Regions from separate parts of the Neobacillus sp. NPDC058068 genome, predicted to be linked through region 1. Evidence: riboswitches for the same ligand, from Rfam matches in the RefSeq annotation. Region 1 holds a riboswitch; each other region holds the start of a gene.
What was found. A riboswitch is a leader RNA that binds a small molecule or an ion and turns the genes downstream of it on or off. The one in region 1 is predicted to bind cobalamin.
Positions count from the first base shown of each region.

Region 2: it holds a riboswitch for cobalamin, as region 1 does, so the genes downstream of both, ACFVSW_RS04995 (ribonucleoside-diphosphate reductase subunit alpha) here and ACFVSW_RS13710 (ABC transporter substrate-binding protein) in region 1, are expected to answer to the same signal.
Region 3: it holds a riboswitch for cobalamin, as region 1 does, so the genes downstream of both, ACFVSW_RS05045 (hypothetical protein) here and ACFVSW_RS13710 (ABC transporter substrate-binding protein) in region 1, are expected to answer to the same signal.

Region 1 covers NZ_JBHVSI010000010.1:170,677-177,697, reverse strand. The annotation lists gene katA (catalase KatA) at 1-1,394, shown strand, start outside; gene ACFVSW_RS13715 (GyrI-like domain-containing protein) at 1,554-2,024, shown strand; cobalamin riboswitch at 2,255-2,447, shown strand; gene ACFVSW_RS13710 (ABC transporter substrate-binding protein) at 2,621-3,583, shown strand; gene ACFVSW_RS13705 (FecCD family ABC transporter permease) at 3,549-4,610, shown strand; gene ACFVSW_RS13700 (adenosylcobinamide amidohydrolase) at 4,614-6,080, shown strand; gene cbiB (adenosylcobinamide-phosphate synthase CbiB) at 6,077-7,021, shown strand, end outside; gene cobD (threonine-phosphate decarboxylase CobD) at 7,017-7,021, shown strand, end outside.
Region 2 covers NZ_JBHVSI010000003.1:151,498-158,518, forward strand. The annotation lists gene ACFVSW_RS04985 (flavodoxin domain-containing protein) at 1-366, opposite strand, end outside; gene ACFVSW_RS04990 (ribonucleotide-diphosphate reductase subunit beta) at 363-1,409, opposite strand; gene ACFVSW_RS04995 (ribonucleoside-diphosphate reductase subunit alpha) at 1,467-3,755, opposite strand; cobalamin riboswitch at 3,888-4,087, opposite strand; gene ACFVSW_RS05000 (YcnI family copper-binding membrane protein) at 4,379-5,023, opposite strand; gene ACFVSW_RS05005 (response regulator transcription factor) at 5,359-6,030, shown strand; gene ACFVSW_RS05010 (sensor histidine kinase) at 6,043-7,021, shown strand, end outside.
Region 3 covers NZ_JBHVSI010000003.1:163,178-170,198, forward strand. The annotation lists gene ACFVSW_RS05035 (energy-coupling factor transporter transmembrane component T) at 1-277, opposite strand, end outside; gene ACFVSW_RS05040 (DUF4430 domain-containing protein) at 373-1,257, opposite strand; gene ACFVSW_RS05045 (hypothetical protein) at 1,290-2,924, opposite strand; cobalamin riboswitch at 3,073-3,273, opposite strand; gene ACFVSW_RS05050 (CdaR family transcriptional regulator) at 3,401-4,435, opposite strand; gene dapA (4-hydroxy-tetrahydrodipicolinate synthase) at 4,848-5,744, shown strand; gene ACFVSW_RS05060 (gluconate:H+ symporter) at 5,770-7,021, shown strand, end outside.

The DNA of each region.
Region 1 (7,021 bases):
CCGCAGGAATGCGAGGGCCAACATTGATTCAAGACGTTCATTTAATTGAGAAATTGGCACACTTTAACCGCGAACGTGTACCTGAGCGTGTTGTTCATGCCAAAGGTGCCGGTGCCCATGGTTACTTTGAAGTAACAAATGACATGTCAACCTACACTAAGGCCAAATTATTCAATGGGGTTGGAAAGCGGACACCCATGTTTATTCGCTTCTCAACTGTAGCGGGTGAACTGGGCTCGGCAGATACTGTCCGAGATCCACGCGGATTTTCAGTGAAGTTTTATACAGAAGAAGGAAACTATGATCTTGTCGGAAATAACACCCCGATTTTCTTTATTCGTGATGCGATTAAATTTCCTGATTTCATTCATACGCAAAAAAGAGATCCAAAATCACATCTGAAAAATCCGAATGCCATTTGGGATTTCTGGTCCTTATCACCTGAATCGTTACACCAGGTTACATACTTAATGGGTGACCGCGGAATTCCTGCTTCCCTTCGTCATATGAATGGCTATGGAAGCCATACCTTTAAATGGGTGAATGAGGACGGGGAAGCCGTGTGGGTGAAATATCACTTTAAAACGGAACAGGGCGTCCAAAACATGACGAATGAGGTTGCAGGCAAATTGGCCGGTGAAAACCCGGATTACCATACTGAAGATTTGTTTAATGCGATTGAAAAGGGTGATTTCCCGGCGTGGAGGCTGCATGTGCAAATCATGCCATTTGAAGATGCCGAAACGTATCGTTTTGATCCATTTGATGTCACAAAGGTCTGGTCACATAAAGATTATCCGTTAATAGAGGTAGGCCGGATGGTGCTAAATCGCAACCCTGAGAACTACTTTGCAGAAGTGGAGCAGGCAACATTCTCCCCAGGAACCATGGTCCCTGGTGTTGAAGCTTCGCCGGATAAGATGCTCCAAGGCCGTATTTTCGCTTATTCTGATGCACATCGTTATCGTGTCGGACCGAACCATAATTTGCTCCCGATTAACCGGCCAAAAGTGGAAGTAAATAACTATCAACGTGACGGTTCGATGCGTTCTGATAATAATGGCGCCGGTTCCGTTTACTATGAACCAAACAGCTATGGCGGACCTAAGGAAGCACCTGAGTATAAACAGACAGCCTTCCAGATTACAGGTGCGGCTGAACAGGTTCCATATGATGAACACGACCATTACACACAAGCGGGCGACCTTTACCGTTTAATGTCAGAAGAAGAACGGGCACGGTTGGTGGAAACTGTCGTCGGAGCGATGAAGCCGGTTGAGAGAGATGACATCAAGCTTCGACAAATTCAGCATTTTTATAAAGCGGACCCAGAGTATGGCGAGCAGGTGGCAAAAGGCTTAAATTTGGCTCTTCCACAAAGTATTTTAAAATAATTACTACACAGGCAGCTTATTGAGATAGGCTGCTTGTTTTTTCCATTTTATTATTTAAAAATTATAAAGTTAATTTTTTCGTCGAATTTTCTTTGCAGGATTTTTCGGGATATTATTAGAATTATAGGAATAAGATACATATAAAAGGGGGGGATTTGCTTGGCTATCCAAGTAATTGAAAAAGAAGAGATGAACGTAGTAGGAATTTCCTGGAATGGTACTTACTCGCAAGTGGAAAAGATTCCAAGTCTTTTTACTAAATTGAGGGGACGACTCGAAGAGGTACCCTATCAAAAGAAAGAAGAAGTGTTGATTGCTCCATTTCATATTAGGGAAACTGAGATTACCTATTATGTTACAACTCCTGTTGATGTAATTGATGAAATTCCGGATGGTATGGTTGGCTTTACGATTCCCAGGAAAAATTATGTCTTCGGCGTTCATAAAGGCAGGATAGAGGATGTTGAAAATACATATCATCGAATGTACAAATGGATGGAAGAATACGGCTATGACCAAGATCACCAAGCATTAGGTCTTGAAATCTTTAAAGAAGAGCATAAATATCAAAATTTAGCAGGGGACCTTCACTTTGATATCTATTTGCCAGTAAAGACTTATAAAAAATAGAATGAATGGAAATTAATTTTAGGAGGAGCTTCAGCTTCTCCTTTAATAATTCCTTCGTGGTCAGGTGAAGTTCCTAACTGGCGGTGATGAAACAATGCTTCTTAAAATTTATGCAGAAATATCGAACAGTAAGCAAGCTTTTTTTTTTACGGATAAGGGATCGATAAAAAATATTATCGTATAAAAACATATACAAATCATTCCACTTCTTTATATAATAGATATAACAAAAAATATATTTCAAATTAGGTGCTGAAATCTTTTTGAAAGATTTTAAGCTTAAAAGGGAAGTTTGGTTAAAAGCCAACGCGGTCCCGCCACTGTACATGGGAGCAACCTATAGGATGTCACTGTCGAATCGATGGGAAGGCATAGGAAGCGATGATCATGAGCCAGGAAACCTGCCTAATTCTTGTACGCCAATAAACCTACGCGGATAGGGAGGTGTTGAAGGCTAGACTCCTTTTACTTAATACTGTAATTTGAATCTACTCATCCCAACATCTTCATGTCATATGAAGATGTTTTTTTGTTGGGCGCAAGTTGAGCTATTTTTTTGTTGCATAAAGTTTATTACACAGAAAGCAGGGAGAAAAATGAAGAAATTGTATGCGATACTGTTAGTAGTATTATTAACAGTAGGAGCTTTAGCCGGTTGTGCTGAAAAAAAGGAGCAAGTGAAAGATGAAAGCAAAGCGGGTGTCGAAAAGAAAACAGAAGTCGCTTTTCCGGTTACCGTAAAAGATGCTTTAGGTAAAGAGGTTGTTTTAGAGAAGAAGCCTGAAAAGATTGTTTCGCTGATCCCAAGCAATACGGAAATTGCCTATTCGTTAGGTCTTGGAAAAGAAGTTGTCGGCGTTTCCGATTTCGATAATTACCCAGAAGAAGTAACGAAAAAAGAGAAAATCGGCGCGCAGGAAATAAACTTAGAAAAAATCATTTCCTTAAATCCGGATATAGTGTTAGCCCATGCGTCTTCGGCTCATAATACTGAAGCAGGCCTGCAGCAGTTAAGAGATGCGGGAATTCCAGTCCTCGTTGTCAATGATGCCCAAAATATTGACCAAGTGTATGATTCCATTAGTATGATTGGGAAAGCTGCGGGTGCAACAAACAAGGCTGATGAGATCATCAAAGGGATGAAGGACAAATTAACGGAGATTAAAGCGAAGACGAAAGACATCAAAGAAAAGAAAAAGGTATTTGTGGAAGTATCGCCAGCTCCAGACATTTATACACCTGGTAATAAAACATTTATGAATGAAATGATTGGTTTGATTAATGCGGAAAACATTGCTAATAATCAAGACGGCTGGATCAAAATTGACCAAGAAGCGATGATTAAACAAAATCCTGATGTCATCATCACTACATACGGATACTATGTAAAAAATCCGGTTGAGCAAGTTTTAAGCAGAAAAGGCTGGGAAACGGTCAACGCTGTAAAAAATAAGCAGGTAATCGATGTAGACTCTGATCGTGTTACCCGCTCAGGACCTAGGATTGTTGAAGGAGTAGAAGATCTTGCAAAGGCTGTCTATCCTGAAGTTTTTAAATAATAAGTATTTAGCCTTTTGTCTAGCGGGGACTTTTCTGGTCCTCTCGATTTTATTAGGGATTTCAGTTGGAACGGTTGCGGTTCCGATGGAAACAATAATTCAAATTATCATTGCCAAGGTATTTGGGGCAAATGCCCTCGCGTTAATTGACCCGATGTATTCAAGTATCGTCTTGAATATTCGCTTGCCTAGAGTGATTTTAGCTGGCCTTGTAGGGGCGGCTCTTGCCATTGCAGGAGCGGCCTTTCAAGGGCTGCTAAGAAACCCGTTAGCGGATCCGTATACCTTAGGTGTTTCTTCAGGGGCGTCAGTAGGTGCGGTTCTAACCCTGTTTTTTCATCTCTCGATCCCGTTTGTAGGTATCTTTACATTACCATTGCTTAGCATCCTATTTTCCTTATTAACCATCTTTTTAGTCCTTACTTTTGCCCGGAAAATTGAGCGCTCGATGAGAGTAGAAACAATTATCTTAACGGGGATTATTTTCAGCTCCTTTTTAGGGGCATTTATTTCCCTTATGATTGCCCTGACCGGTGATGAGCTAAGGCAAATTATTGGCTGGTTGTTAGGTAGTGTATCGATGAGGGGCTGGGAATACATAAAAATCATTTTGCCATTTTTTATTATCGGTTCAGCGATACTGATTTTTAATGCCAAAGAATTAAATGCGATGTCGTTTGGGGAAGAACGGGCCCAGCATTTAGGGGTCAATGTTCAAAAAAGAAAGCTGATTATCCTAACGGCCGGATCGATTTTAACAGGGGCCGCGGTTGCGGTGTCAGGCACCATTGGTTTTGTTGGTTTAGTCATTCCGCATCTTGCTAGAATATTATGGGGACCTGACCATCGGAATCTCCTCCCGCTCTCGATTTTAACCGGAAGCGGATTCTTAATTCTTGCGGACCTTCTGTCGCGCACGATTATTTCTCCAACCGAATTACCGATTGGGGTGATTACTGCCTTAATTGGGGCGCCAGTATTCGCCATAATCCTGCTCCAGAGAAAAAGGATGGAAAGAAGGGGCTAGAAAGTGCTTAGCGTTCAACATGTTTCAGGTGGATACTCGGATGAAATTGTATTAAAGAACATTTCCTTTGACGTGGAACAAGGGGAATTGTTCGGGATTTTAGGACCAAATGGAAGCGGAAAAACAACACTGTTAAAAATGATTAGCGGTATCTTGCCGATAAAACAAGGCGAGATTTTAATTAGTGGAAATCGGCTTCAGGAATACGGAATCAAACAGCTGGCGCAGCTTGTTGCGGTTCTATCACAGCATTCCTCACAATCCTTTTCCTATACAGTTAAAGAAACCGTTTCACTTGGAAGATATGCCCATCAAAAAGGCTGGTTTCAAACTTGGTCTAAAGAGGATGAGACAATCGTGCAACGGGTCATGGACCAGACCGGGATTGCCTCATTTCAACATAAAAATATTCAGGAGCTGTCCGGCGGTGAAAAACAGAGGGTATTTCTTGCTCAAGCTCTGGCGCAGGAGCCGGAAATTCTGTTGCTGGATGAACCGACAAATCACTTGGACTTATCGTATCAGAAAGAATTGCTTGACCTTTTAAAACAATGGACGGCAGAAAAAGGATTAACGGTTATCTCGATTTTCCATGATTTAAATCTGGCAGGACTGTATTGCGATCGCTTGCTCCTGCTTGAAAAGGGAACGATCAATATCCATCATATTCCCAATGAGGTGCTTAGAGAGGATCGAATAAGAGACGTTTATCAGACAAAAGTTCAGAAACATCCTCATCCAAAGGTGGCAGCGCCGCAGCTGGTGTTACTGCCGGAAGTGCAGCGGCCAGCAAAAATGATTGAAATTAATGAAGCGATGTTACGTGTTTCGAATGAGTTCATCGACCTAAAATCGCCGGCTCCATTACGAACCATGTCTTCGGGTGTAGTTGGCTCGGGAACAGGCTGGCATCATACATTTGTTAATCGACATGTCAGCAAGGACTATAACTGTGACGACCACCGGGTGGAAATGGCTTCTTTTTTAACATCTAAGGGGTTTGAACCATCTGAAACCGTGGGCATGATGACAGCAGTACGGCCCGAGGATATGGTCTCTGGGCGGTTCGAACAGGGCGACTTCTCGGTCTTTGTTGTTGTCACCGCGGGGGTTGGAAACGCGATCGATGCTTCGAAAAGTGAGCACCATTCCTATCAAATGACTCCCGGCACAATCAATACATGGATTTTTGTTAACGGCGAGTTAACGGAGGAAGCTTTTATTCAAAGCATTATGACCGCAACTGAAGCAAAGGTGAAGGCGCTGCATGACCTAATGGTGGTGGATGAAGTCACCGGAACCATTGCGACGGGTACCTCAACGGATAGTATCTTGATTGCTGCCACCCAAACCGGGAAAGTATTAGAATTTGCCGGGACGATTACTCCTTTAGGAAAGCTAATCAGTAAAGCGGTATATATGTGTACGACAGAAGCGATAGAAAAATCCCAAAAGAGGAAATATAGATGATTTTCTATCATCTAATCTCAATTTCAATTGCCTATATTATTGATATCCTTATCGGAGATCCTCCTCATTGGCCGCATCCTGTTAGATGGATTGGAACGATGATCGCATTTTTTGAAAAACGGTGGAATCATGGAGGACTTAAAAAATGGAAAGGGGTGGCGATGCTCCTTTTTATTTTACTGTTTGTTTTTTCTGTCGTATTGCTTGTGATATTAATCGGATATATGATTCATCCTTTTGTTGGGATTTTGGTGGAAAGTATCGTAATTTCTACAACAATCGCCCAAAAAAGCTTGAGGGAGGCATCTTTAGAGGTCTATCATCCATTAAGGTCGCGGGATTTGGTTGAAGCAAGAAAGAAACTATCCTATATTGTTGGCCGTGATACTGATTCTTTGGATGAAAGTGAAATTGCCCGTGGAACGATTGAAACGGTTGCCGAAAATACAAGTGACGGCGTGACAGCTCCCTTATTTTGGGCGCTCATCGGTGGAGCACCGCTTGCAATGGTTTACCGGGCAACGAATACATGTGATTCGATGGTGGGGCATTTGAATGATAGATATAAAGAGTTTGGCTGGGCTTCGGCAAAATGGGATGATGTGATGAACTGGATTCCAAGCCGGTTAACAGGCATCATTATGCTGATCGGAAAACGTCCTGTAAGCAGGGGTTATCGAAATGGATGGTCGATTTTGTTCCGTGATGCTAAAAAGCACCCGAGCCCAAACAGCGGCTGGGGTGAAGCGGCCGTTGCTGCGATTTTAGGGATTCAGCTGGGCGGCCGGAATTATTACAAGGGGATAGTCTCGAACCGGGCAAAAATGGGTGATCCTCTTTATCCGATTCAAGCTGAACATATCGTAAAGGCAAACTCAATTTTAGGAAAAACAGTATTTTTATTCTTACTCTTTCTTTGGATGGGAGGAATACTCTTTGAT
Region 2 (7,021 bases), on a different contig from region 1:
GATTTCAATCTTAAGTGTGACTGCTAATCGGCTGTGAACATAGAGCATATCCCGAAAAGCATCCACTGCTCCGCAAAACTTGGGATAAAAGCTATCGCCTGTGCCGATTACTCCAGTCACAACATGATTGACATCCTGGCTTTCAAATGCATGATACAGTGCGAGCATTTCTTCCGGAATGTCTCCATCTCCCCATGTATAGGTTCCAATGATGATGGCATCAAATGCCGATAAATCCTGCAAAGGAAGCTGTTCAACCCGAATCAGACGAACTTCTATTTTTTTCTCCAAAAATAAATCCCTTATAAACTGGACGAGTTCTTCTGTATGTCCCGTTTTTGAGGTATACACGATTGCGAGCTTCATAGTTCATCGAAGCCATTCGATTGCGTTACCTTCGCATAGGTCCGTGATTTTTGTTCAAAGAAATCAGATTTGGTTCCGTTCATCATTTCATCGCTGAACACATGAATCCATGGCATCGAATTGGTTCGCTCCTCATAAAGATTCGCTAAACCAAGCTGGCGCAACCGTTTATTAGCCAGGTATTCCGTGTAATCATCGTACTCATCTAAATCAATTCCCGTTATATCTTTAAGGATGAAAGCAGCCCACTCTTTTTCCAGCTCGACAGCTTGTCCAATGGTTTTATAGACATAGTCGATATTTTCCTGATGATTCAATTCAGGATTTTCTGTTAACAGAATCCGGATAAACTGGGCGATGAAAAAGGCGTGCTGCATCTCATCCCGCTGGATATAGCTGATCATTGTGCTCGTTTTGAGCATTTTTTGCTGACGGGCAAGATGATAGAAAAAGGCAAAGCCAGCATAGAAATAAATCCCCTCGAGATTTATCGAATTGACCGCTAATTGAAATAAATGCTGCGGTGTCGGGGTTTCGCGAAAGCTTTCATAAGCCTGCAAAATCAACTGGTTCCGTTTTTGTACGATGGGGTCACTTTTCGCTTGATTGAACCGAGCATTCTGCTCACTTAAAGGTACAAGTGAACTAAGAATATATGAATATGATTCGTTATGCACCGCTTCCTGCTGGGCAATGACAGCAAAAATCGCTTTAAAGCTGGAATCCGTGACATAATCCATCACCTGTGTCATCGTGGGTGTCTGCAGGCTATCGAGTGAGGCCAACTGGGTATTAATTCTTAAAAAAACATCTTTCTCGGTCGCACTGAGCAGATCCCATTGTTTGATATCATCCTGCATATTAATTTCCTGCGCCTTCCAAAAATTCCCCAATAATGTTTGATACAAATCGTACATTTGCGGGTAGGCAATATCATTCCAGTTCAGCAGGCCGGAAGACTCGCCGTTAATAATTCCGGTTGATTTATTAGGAAACTCCGGGTTCAACAATTTTATTTTTGATAATGGTGCATGAATATCCATCTAAAAAGCCTCCTGACTATTTTGCTAGTTCGATTATGTTAAAAGGCAAAGCCTGTGCTAGCTTTGGCACGCTTCGCATTCTGCTATTTCTGCTTGTGAGGTACTTCTAATGTAGTACGTTGTTTTTAGCCCATGTTTCCAAGCTTCCAAATGAAGGTTCAGTAATTCTTTGGCTTTGATATCATGACGAACATAAAGGTTAAAGCTGATCCCTTGGTCGATGTGGCGCTGCCGGGCCGCATTTTGTTTAATGCTCCATACTTGATCTAATTCATGTCTTGCCCGGCGGTAATACAGGTACGTATTATGATTCAAGTCCGGGGCAGTGACTTTGAATTTAAAATTTTTCTTCTCCTCCGCATATTCAACTGAATAGATGGGGTCAATGCCATCTGTGGAGCCGCCGATTTTCGCCGTTGATGAGTTAGGAGCTACGGCCATTAACCAGCCGTTGCGGACTCCATGTTCACTGATCTTCTCCCGTAACTCCAGCCATCTTTCCGAACGATAATTTTTCCGCTCAAAATAGGCCCCCGTTTGCCACTCAGATCCTTGAAACTCCCGATAGGCGCCTTTTTCGATTGCCAATTCTTTAGAGGAGCGGATGGTATAGTAAGCAATGTCCTCATACAGTTGGTCAGCCAATCCCACCGCGGCCTCTGACTCCCAGTGCATGCCTTCGAGGGCAAGCAGATGATGCCATCCGAACGTTCCGAGACCAATGGCCCTGAACTTTTGATTTGTTATCTGAGCCTGTCCAACCGAGATGGTATTTAAATCAATCACATTATCCAGCATTCTTACTTGAATGCGAATCAATCGCTCAAGAATATTGGCCGGGATCGCTTTTGCGAGATTAATAGAAGACAAATTACAAACGACGAAATCACCGGGATTCCGAACGATGACGATGTTCCCGTCTTCATCCTGGTATTCGTTGATGATGGTTGTTGCCGACATATTTTGCGCAATTTCCGTGCACAAGTTGCTGCAATAAATCGAGGTGCGACCGACCCCAGCCAGATGCTTATTAGGATTTTGTCTGTTTACTTCGTCACGGTAGAACATGTAAGGGGTACCCGTTTCAAGCTGGGATACCATGATCCGCGCCATAATATCCATCGCCCGGTACGTTTTCCTTGGAAGCAACGGATGATTCACGGCCTCTTCATATTTTCTTGAAAAATAATGCTGATCGGTTTCATCATAAAAATCCTCGAGTCCCAGCAGGGTCCCGTTTTCATCCTTCCAGCCCATATATTGCTTTACTTGATGGGGACAGAAGGTATGCCACTCGCCGATACTTCTGCCGTTCTCATCTGTTTCCTGCAGTTTTTTCATAAAAAGATCGGGTATAGTCACACCGGTAAAAATATCATGGGCTTTACGGCGCTCATCACCATTATTCGTTTTTAAATCAAGAAAGCCATTCATAATATCTTTATGAAATACATCCAAGTATACAGCAATCGCGCCTTGCCGCTGACCTAGCTGGTCGACACTTACCGCTGTATCATTGACCAGCCTGATCCACGGAACAACCCCTGAAGAGTTGCCTTTGAATTTTTTAATATCAGAGCCAAGGGCGCGGACTTTTCCAAAATAGAGGCCAATGCCGCCGCCATCCTTACTCAACCTCGCAGTATCCCAATTATTTAAATAAATACCGTCAAGGGAATCGTCAACGGTATCAATGAAACAAGAGGATAGCTGGCCGAAACTTTTGCCGGCGTTCGCGAGTGTTGGCGTCGCAACGGTCATATAGAGATGACTTAGCGCCCAATATGCTTCTTTCACAAGCTTGAGGCGGTGAGCCGAGTGTTCATTCTGCATAATTGTCATCGCAATGATCATAAAGCGCTCTTGCGGCAGTTCATAAACATTTCGCTCATGATCTTGAGCGAGATAGCGATCGGCTAGTAAAAATAACCCGATGTAAGTAAATAGAGTATCCCGTTCGGGCTCAATCTCTGTTGCTAATTCATCGATTTCGTCTTTCGAATAGGTGCTTAGTAGATTATTAGAGTAAATGCCGATTTCCGTTAATTGTTTAATAAGGTGGAAGAAATCTCCGTATTTTAAGGTGTGGTCATATCCGCGGTTATGGGCCGCCTTTTGATACAATTCCTTTAAAAATAAACGGGCCGCGACAAAGGTCCAATCGGGCTGGTCCATGGCAATCTGATTGACGGCATAGAGGAGTGCTTGCTGGTTGGCATCAGCCTCCGGCACGACCATTTCTCTAATTTGTTTTTCAAGCATGGTTGTATCCAATTGGTATCTTTCTGAAGCTTGTTTGATACAATCTAATACTAATTGAATTTCATCATTTACTTTTGTAGTCATCGTCATATCCCCTTTAACAAAAAAATCCGCTCAAGGGATTTGAGCGGATGAAACGGATCACTTCACAAAAGGAAAAAAGAAGACATCCTGCCTTTTGCTGCCACCGTTCATCTCCTCAATCCCCGAAGAAGTGAAACTACTTAAGAAAGACAGGTCTCCTGACTTTTGCGTCATTCTACTTTGAGCCCTTCCCATATAAGCGTCTATTTTCATAAACTCTCTCATACAGTGGTTTGCTCATTTCGTCAGCAATTACAGTTGCGGGGGCAGTTTCGGATTCTCACCGGATTCCCTATTAAGCCGCTAGCGGCATCTTTTCCTAAGGTGAATACAATATATAGTTGAATTTTAAAAAAATATAACAATATGTAGATGTTAAACTATAAACAATCATAGTATAAATATTTTTAGATTTCAAGTATTTTTGTGCCAGGCACCATCTAATACTTGATGGAAATATTCTACTAGAGCAGTAAACGTTTGTTCCCTCGTTGCATTTCTACTGGGCGGTATATGGTTAACGGAACGAATATTTTTCTAGATATATCAAATATAAACAAAGCCTTGATTCTTCATAAGAAGATCAAGGCTTTGTTTATATCCAAGACGATTGGGATGATTAGTTATTTTTTACGGATTACGAAGATAACCGCTACTAAAGCTAATAAAACAGAAATAATCGATAAGATTAATGGAAGCGAATCAGTTTTGTCAGATTTGGTCTTCGTTTCTTCCTTTTTCGTTTTTTTATCTTGAGGTGTGGTGCTATGTGAATCATGATGATCTGTCGACGTACCTGCAATGATGTCAGTGATGGAATGAGGTGTATCTGCACCTTCGTCACCAGTCCATTCCACTATGCTGCCATCTTTATAGTATTGATAGGCGTCCCAAGCGGCTTTCGTAGCATTATCAGGGTTTTTTGCAACAAAGGTAAATTGTTGAAATTGGCCTGGCAGGATGCCTTCACCAGTTGCCTCAAATGTAAATGTTTTGACTTTTCCAGCCGCATCCTTTTCCGAGCTATAATTCCAGCCTGGTACAGGTTGATAGGACATAATTTCTATCCCTGTTGGTGCTTTTATGGTGACTTTTGTTGTTGGAATCTCTTTTTCAACTGGAACTTTTAAGGTATAAGTTTCCCAAGCACCTGTCATGGAAGTTTTTGGTGCTACGGTAACATGTGCACTAGCGATACTACCAAACAAAAATAGTCCTAAACAGGTTGGTAACAAAACCTTCAACATTTTCTTTAATGGATTTCTCATTTCTTATTCTCCTCTTAGTAAAATTAATAGCCTTCTAGATGATTGCCCTGTATTCTCTAGCTATCTTTTATCATAAAGGGAATTTGTGATAAAAAAGTGAAGTTTTTTATTTTTATTGATGTTTTAAAATGGGCTGTTGATTTCCGCTCCAATCAACGAGGTTATAAAATCAACATTGCTCTTTATTTCACAGTTTTTCTCTAAACAAACTTCTTTTGTTATTTCGAATATCCCTGACATTTCCATAGTTAATTTTTTCAATAAAACTTCACAAATTATTGGTAAGCTAGTTATGATACTTATATTACTAACTAAAAAGTGAGGAATAATCTTGGATGGATATTACGATCATGATCGTAGATGATGAAGAACAGATGAGAGTATTGGTGAAAACATTTTTACAAAATGTAGGATATACCGTTGTACAGGCAGCTAACGGAATAGAAGCTCTTTCAAAAATCAAAGCAAAAGCGCCGGATCTTATGCTTGTCGATATCATGATGCCATATATGGACGGTTTTACTTTTGCGGAAGAAGTGAAAAAAATTAAAGATATTCCCCTTATTTTCTTATCGGCTAAAGGAGAGGAATGGGATAAGGTGTATGGATTAAGAATTGGTGGCGATGATTATATCGTCAAACCGTTTCATCCTGGTGAACTCCTAGCGAGAATAGAATCAGTATTGAGGAGAGCAAAGATTGCCTCGTTGCCAGCGACTCGATTCATGTTTGGCCCACTTATCTTAGATATTGATTCACATACAGCCATGCTTGATGGCCAATCCCTGTCCCTAACGCTAAAAGAGTATGAGTTGCTTCATTTACTGGCTAAAAATAAAGGGAAATTGTTTTCCAGAGAACAGCTGTTACATTCGATTTGGGGCTATGGATACACGGGCAGTGAACGGACGGTAGATACACATATTAAGACATTGCGCTTGAAACTAAAAAGTAATAGCAGTCTTATTCAAACCATTTGGGGGAAAGGCTATAAATTTGAGGTGTAATGAGTGAAGACAATGAAGTTTACTCTAAGTCAGAAAGTATTTGTCCTAATTTTAGCGATTATTGCCTGCACTATTTTCTTTTCTTTTCTCTTCCTTCATTTTCTTTACAAAGACTTATATTTAAAAAGCATCCGTGATTCGGTGATTTATCAAGGAGAAAATACCGCCTCCCATTTTCATTATGGGTCATTAAATGATGAAATCATTGATAAAATCCATTGGTTTAACGTTGTTTCTGAATATGAAGTGATTGTCGTTAGTAGTTTTGAAGAGCTTGATGATCATTTTCCTTATAACATTGACGGTGAACACTTGATTAAACAAAGTGATCAGAAGAAATTAGCACAGGGAAACTATATTATTAAAGAAGGTCATGTGAAAGAAATGGACCGAAATATTGTTGGGGCAGTGTTTCCTATTCAGAGTGATAACGGGCTGATTGGGCTGATATTTATCTATGTCCCGCTAGCGGCCATGCAAGAAGTTTTTCAAGGGAGTATTCCCATCCTCATTCTTGTAGGCAGTATTTATTTCATTTTGTTGTTTATTGTCGTGAATAGAATTCGAAATTCCCTATTCAAGCCATTAACGGACATTCAACAACTGTCTAAAGAGGTAGCAAACGGAAATTACTCAAGTCGGCTTGACCCAGATAAAATGGATGAAGTCGGTCAACTTGCGGAAGCCTTCAATTTAATGAGTTCATCTTTGGAAAAGCAAGAAGAACGGAAAAAAGAGTTCATTTCAAATGTTGTTCATGAATTAAGGACACCATTAACGTATATTGGTGGTTATACACAAGCACTTAAACAAAATTTATATTCTTCTAAAGAGGAAGCCGAAAGTTATTTAACTACAATTGAAAAAGAAACGGAGCGATTAAACAAAATTGTTCATGATTTGATTGATTTGAATTATTTGCAAGAAAATTTGTATGGAGTAGAAAAGGAACCAATTGCGATTGCCCAGCTTCTCTTTGACACGATCGACC
Region 3 (7,021 bases), on a different contig from region 1:
CAAGTGTAATCGGGTTATCGCGGAAATAAAATAATATGTTCGAACCGCGATGGACAAAAAATGGATTTAGGATCATGACAATCAATCCCATCACAATAAAAAAGGGAAAGGATTTTTTTACTTTTTCCTTATTCCCATGCAGGAGATTAATCAGAAGGAGCAAGATAATTGCTGTTATCAGGAAAATCGGATGTAAAAAAAGCATGACATTCAAGCCTACACATCCGTAATACAGCAAATGTATAAACGGATGATGATTCTGTGTGGATGTACTCATGTCGACACCTCCTTGAAAAATCAGACCACCGCCACTAACTGGCGGTGGCATAAACGTGAACTAGTTCGGCTACTGCTGGTTTCTACAGCGAATCATTATCGGAACGGCTTAAGCTCAGCGCCAAGATCCTTTCCTAAATCAAGCGTATAGAGCCATTCAATTCGATCGCCATTTAAAAGTGGTATGACACCGGCACCTCTATTTGGAAAAATGCCATTTACTCTGAACATCCAACCACTTCCTTGGCCTTTATCGAATTCGAATAGGTTATCAATGCCTTCAACGTAAGCCGTGGCCCCAGTCCCTCCGCGAAAGGACATGGGGATTTTCTTCTCTCTTGTCATCTTTATTAGCACATCCAGCACGGTGTCTCCTTCTTTAATCTCCACTGTGGTTGCAGGTAGGATTGTACCGGTTTCTTTATCGGCCATGATGGACAAAGAAACTTTTGATAAAGCAGGTGTTTGTGTATCACTTGTATCTTTTGGTTTGTCACTCTTCTCAGGATTTTCATTCTTCTGCTCACCATTAGCAATCGTGGGGGATTTATCACTGCTGGTCTTTGGCGATGGCTGACTGGTTTCTTCCTGTTTAGAAGAAGAGACTGTTTGCTTTTTCTCAACTGGTTTTTGTGTCGATGGCACTGTACTATTCTTTGCTGGTGTACGATCTTTCGTGCTACTTGCCACGCTATTACTTGCCACACTATTACTTGCCACACTATTACTTGCGACGTTATTACTTGCCACATCAACCTGCTCAGCTTCATTACTTTCCTGTATTTCCGACTTATCCTCATCTACTTTACTAGCTTTATTCTTTGCCGGAATATCTAGTTTCGTTTGTTCCACTACAGGAGCTGACTGGTCTGCTGCTGCATGGCCATTTTTATCCCCAAACCCATAGACCAGACCAATGATCCCTATCGTAACTATAAATATAGAAAAAATAGATAATAAAAGTTTAGTAGAACGTTTCATGAATGAGCCTAAAAAAGGCTTCCCTCCCTCCATTACTTGTTCATTTTTAGCTTAAGGTTCCTCAGGCTGTATATAACAGCTCCGATTAGGGTTAACAAAGCACCCAGCAAAATCAAATTCCATTGTTGGGATGCTGTCTTTGGCAATCCATTTCCTGTGCTGGAATTCGTGCTCACTGTTCCCGTTTCAACACTTTGACCATTGTCCTGATTTGGCTTGATACTGTTGTCAGGGTTGTTCGTGTCAGTTGTTTCCGGTTGGTCAGTGGTGTCCGGCTTGTTATCGCTAGGATCTGTCGGCTGTTCATTGTCAGTTGGATTGCTACCATCTGGGTCATTCTCTGCAGGCGGAACATCTGGGTCATTTCCAGCCGGCGGAACATTCGAATCATCGTTACCAATTTTTTCGTAGGTCACTTGATAGGTTTGGATGGTTGTGTCCTTCTTACTAGAAGCAGTAACGGTAATGGTATTTAACCCTTCACGTAACTGGAGGGTATAATGCCCCTCGGCATTGGTTGCAAGGTCAGAATCGTTGAAAGTGAGCGTATGCGTGATATTCTCCCCTTTCCCATTTAAGGCAGTAACAGTAATGTTTAACTGCTCATCATTGACCGTTTGACCGTCTTCTACCCCCTCAACGGTAATGGTCGGTTTAGTTTCAGGTGGAAATTGATAAAGGTATCCTCCTTCTTCCAAAAATAGCTTGTAGGCTACTAATGCCTGTAACGCTTGTTCGGTTGCCATCGCATCCGCTTTATTTTGTGATTGAATATGTTTAAAGCCACCGTCCGTATATTGGAAGCTTAATAAATGACTAAGTAAATTATTTCCCTCTTTCGTAAAAGCGGCTGAGGTTGGATCGATCCCTGCACTGGACAGGGCGATTATGACTTGTGATGTTGTTTCACTGGAAACGCCGCCAACAAAGGGGTCATTAAAACCACCATTTGTTGCTTGTTTTGCTGATAAAAATTGAACAGCACGATCGATGGTTGTCCTCACATTCTCTTGAGACTTATAAGGAGCAATTGCTATTAACGCCATTGCCGTCATATCGTAACTTGGGCTCGTCCCAAATAATGACCAGCTTCCGTCTGCATTTTGGCGGGACAGTAGTTCGTTCAATAATTTTTCTTTCGTCCACTTGGCATTCGCTGGAATATCAAATGGTTGACTATCTAAGGCAATTAAGGCAAATATGGGGCCGTTAATCCCTTGTGCGGTCATTGAATCCGTTCCAGGGGTCCAATCAACACTATTGTAGATTTTCTCGACTAGATTCATCCCATACAGATTCGTTGGATCTTTTCCAATCGCCGAAGCCGCGATCACCAATCTCTCAACATCAGTGATTTTTACCCGACTGGCATTAATGACTTGAGAATCAAGTGTCGATAAAAAGTGATCCTCATAATAACTAGAAGGGACTTCCTCGCCTGAACGGGCGATGCCAACCGCTTCCCATTCGCTATTTATACCTGATTGCGATTGTTTAATACTATTTACAGCACGAGCTATCGCTGTATTAATAGTTGAGAGATTACTAGTTTCTACCTCATTCTGCCCAGCAGCAGCTACTTGAGCGGATGTGAAAACAGGAATAGTAAGTGAAAATGTTAATACTAAGGTGATGATAAAGGTGGAAATAAAATGTAATTTACGCAAAATCAAACCCTCCTCATGAATTTTTATATAAAAAAAGCCTTGATTCTCCATAAAGAAGATCAAGGCTTTGTTAATATCAAATATAACTGGATAACGGAAAACACCAATATATGCATACAAACTAAGCTTCGCCTTTTCACGGAAGGTTCCACAAAAATACATTTTGGCAGTTCTCCTGACTTTTGGGTCATTGCTTCCTCCTGCCTTCCCGAGTATGTAACTCAGTGACATTGAATAGAAGGTTGCTCTCCAATTACAGTGGCCGGACCGTTCATGATTCTCACATGATTCCCTTTTCATTTCTTGCATTCTTATCGTCTGCAAAAAAACCAATATGCAATACTATGTAATTGTCACAAATTAGCATAACCCATTTATCGCAACAATTCAATGGGATATTGGTAAATATTAGAGGGACTGCTAGTCGCGAAAAATTTATTGTCAAAAAAACAAAAGACGCTTGTCCCAACGTCCCACTATTGCATTTTATAAAGGACGTATCCTGTGAAGAGCTGGAAGAGGTCGGTGAATTTTTTGGGATTTTTGTTTGTTAGGATTTCGATTCTTTGCAGGCGATAGGCTAAGCTGTTTCGATGGATATGGAGTTCCTTTGAAATCGCATTCATATCACCGCTATGTTTAATATAGCAGATCAGTGTTTCCATCAGCTCATGGCCTTTTGGATTTTCATCCAGTTCCTGATAAAAATCTCTCATCTCGTCAAAGGATATATCCTTATTTGTTAAATAATCAATAAATGTTACGTCCTCGTAAAAGCTGCATGCTGGGGGGAATTGCATTTTTTCGGTAATTTCAATGGCTCTTTTTGCCTCTTTTACAGATTTGGCCACATGAGTAGAACCTGTACCGACACCGATTTTCGTATCATCCTCTGAAATGGAAACTTGCAATCTTTTTAAAATATTACGATCACTTGGCACAATAAATAATACGGTGTTTTGATTTAATCTAAACGTATATTCCTGATCAAGTAAACTAGGTTCCTTTGGGATGTGTCCCTGCACAATCACTGCTTTTCTCATAAGACGCATATTAATCCCGATTGCCTCGCCGTCATTGATAAAGGCAGCATCATATTCTTCGTTTCGAAAGACCCATTGATACAAAAACTCTTCCTTCAATTGCTCTTTAATTCGTCGCTCTTTAAATAAAAACTCCTGGTTAATTAATAATTCCGAAGTGACGCGAACTAATTCAGCGAACGGCCCAACGATAGTTGGATCCCCACTGATTCCAATCACACCAATCAATTTATTTCTAAAGTGGATGGGAATGTTGACACCCGGTTTTGAGGGACCTTCTGAATGATAGATTGAAATAATCTTTTTCTGTTCAATCGCTGAAATCGCCCCTTGATGATAGGTGCCGATTCTTTGGGGATCACCGCTTCCAATAATTAAGCCCACTTCATCCATAATATTTACATTATAGGGAATGACCTTCATCACCTTATCCGCAATCTCTTGAGCGAGAATTTTGTTAATTTTCATCGGGTTAACCTCCTTAACTATGAATGAGAGTTTGAGATTATGACAAGAATGCATTGTGTATTTGCCCAAAAAATATCGAATTTTCTTATTAATTTGAATGATGATATATTTGTAAGACAATTATACAATAAGAAATGTAAACGGTTACTAAAAAATGCACTGGAAGTAATAAAATTGTTCATTTACCGTCACGTAATCGCCACTTGACTTATTTCCATTGCCAGAAACATCTATGAATCTAAAAATTTATTGTTCAAATGACCAAAAAAGGAAAAATAACCTTAGTGAACTGAACGAAGATTTTTTCTCCCAAACCGTTTATGATATGAATGTGAAAAGATTCACAATCTAAGTGTTTTCCACAAGAATTCTGAGTTAGTTGTAAGACAAAAAGAGCTAGGAGGAGCCAACGATGTTTAAGCCAAAAGGGGTCATTCCCGCGTTAGTTACACCATTGGACAAAGATGGGAAACTAATGGAAGATGCACTAAGAAAAGTCATTGACTACACCATTGATGGTGGCGTTCATGGGTTGTTTATACTGGGAAGCAGCGGTGAAATTTACGGGCTGACACCCGAACAAAAGCGCCGGGTTGTAGAAGTAACAGTGGAACATACCGCTGGCAGGGTCCCTGTTTATTGCGGGGCGAGTGAGATTACGACAAGAGACTGTATTCAAACAGCTCAAATGGTTCAAGAAATTGGCGGTGTTTCCGCTCTGTCTGTGCTTACTCCTTATTTTATGACACCAACACAGCAGGAGCTGGCGGAACACTTTAAAGCGATTGCCAAATCAACGGACCTGCCGATTATCCTTTATGGGAATGAAGGCCGGACACAGGTGAAAATTGATGTGAAGACATGTGAGGAACTCAGCAAGGTTGACAATATTATCGGGATTAAAGACTCAAGCGGCGATATGACGAAAATGGCCGAGTATTTAAGAGTAACCGATCGTGAAACATTTTCAGTCCTAGCTGGCCGTGATACGCTCATCTATGCAGGACTTTGCCATGGAGGAAGCGGTGCCATTGCCAGCACCGGAAATATTGCTCCTAAACTAGTATCCGATATTTACAATACATTTATGGCTGGCGACTATCAAAAATCACTTGAACTGCAATTTAAACTGGCACCATTAAGACTAGCGGTTGATAAAGCCACTTTCCCTGTCGTTTTAAAAGAGGGCTTAAGAATGGTTGGGATTGATGTTGGCTATGCCTTTGCGCCTGCAGCCGAAATGAATCCTGAAAGTAAGCAGCTTTTGGTAGATGTTCTTAAAGATTTAGAATTATATCAATCTATTTAACTCCCTTTGAAAGGAAGAAAAGACAATGCCATTATTATATGTTGCCTTAGCCGTCGCCCTCATTTTAATTTTGATGATGCCGATGAAAATGAATGGATTTATTGCCTTAATCGCTGCCGCTTTACTGGTTGGTTTTCTCCAAGGAATGCCGATGGACAAATTGCTTGGATCCATATCAGGCGGTATCGGCGGACAACTGAATAGCTTGATTTTGATTTTAGGCTTTGGTGCGATGTTAGGGATGGTTATGGCTGATTCCGGGGCTGCCCAGCGGATTGCCAATACCTTAATTGACAAGATGGGGATCAAACGAGTTCAACTTGCGATGTTGATCGCGGCTTATATCCTTGGAATTACGATGTTCTTTGAAGTCGCATTCGTGTTATTGATTCCGCTTGTCTTCACGGTTGCTCGTCAAACAAAATTGAACTTGCTTTGGATCGCGATTCCAACAGCAGTTGGATTATCTACCACACATAGTTTCCTCCCTCCGCATCCAGGACCTGCGGCTGTTGTAGGGGTTTTTGGTTCAAGTATGGGATTAACGCTATTATATGGTCTCATCATTGCTATTCCTGTAGGCGGTTTCATCGCGATGCTTTGGCCGAGATTACCGTTTGTTAAAAAGATCAATCCAAGTATCCCAGAGGGACTAGCATCAAACAAAATCTTTACAGAAGAAGAAATGCCAAGTTTCTTAGCGAGTGTTACCTCTGCTCTTGTACCAGTTATCCTAATGGGAATATCTGCGGTATGTGAAATCGCATTACCAAAAGAGAATAGTTTTCGATATGCGATGGAATTCTTTGGATCTGCCCCAATCGCCTTAATGATTGCGCTGGTGCTTTCCTTCTATCTATTAGGAACGCGAGTAGGGCGTTCAATGAAAGATGTTATGCAATCTTGTGCAAATAGTGTCAAACCGATGGCGATGATCATTCTTGTTATCGGTGCAGGCGGTGCCTTTAAACAAGTACTAGTCGATAGTGGTATTGCTGATTATATTAAAGATTTAACGAATGGATGGGATATCTCACCAATTATTCTCGCTTGGTTAATTGCTGCGATCCTTCGTATTGCCCTTGGTTCGGCAACTGTAGCAGTTATGACGGCTGCCGGTGTTGTCCTGCCAATCGCACAAAGCTCTGGTGTAAGTATGGAATTAATGACCCTTGCTGTTACATGCGGCAGTGTGGCTTTCTCACACGTTACAGACCCTGGTTTCTGGATGTATAAAGAATACCTCAACTTATCCGTTGGGGATGCGCTTAAAACAA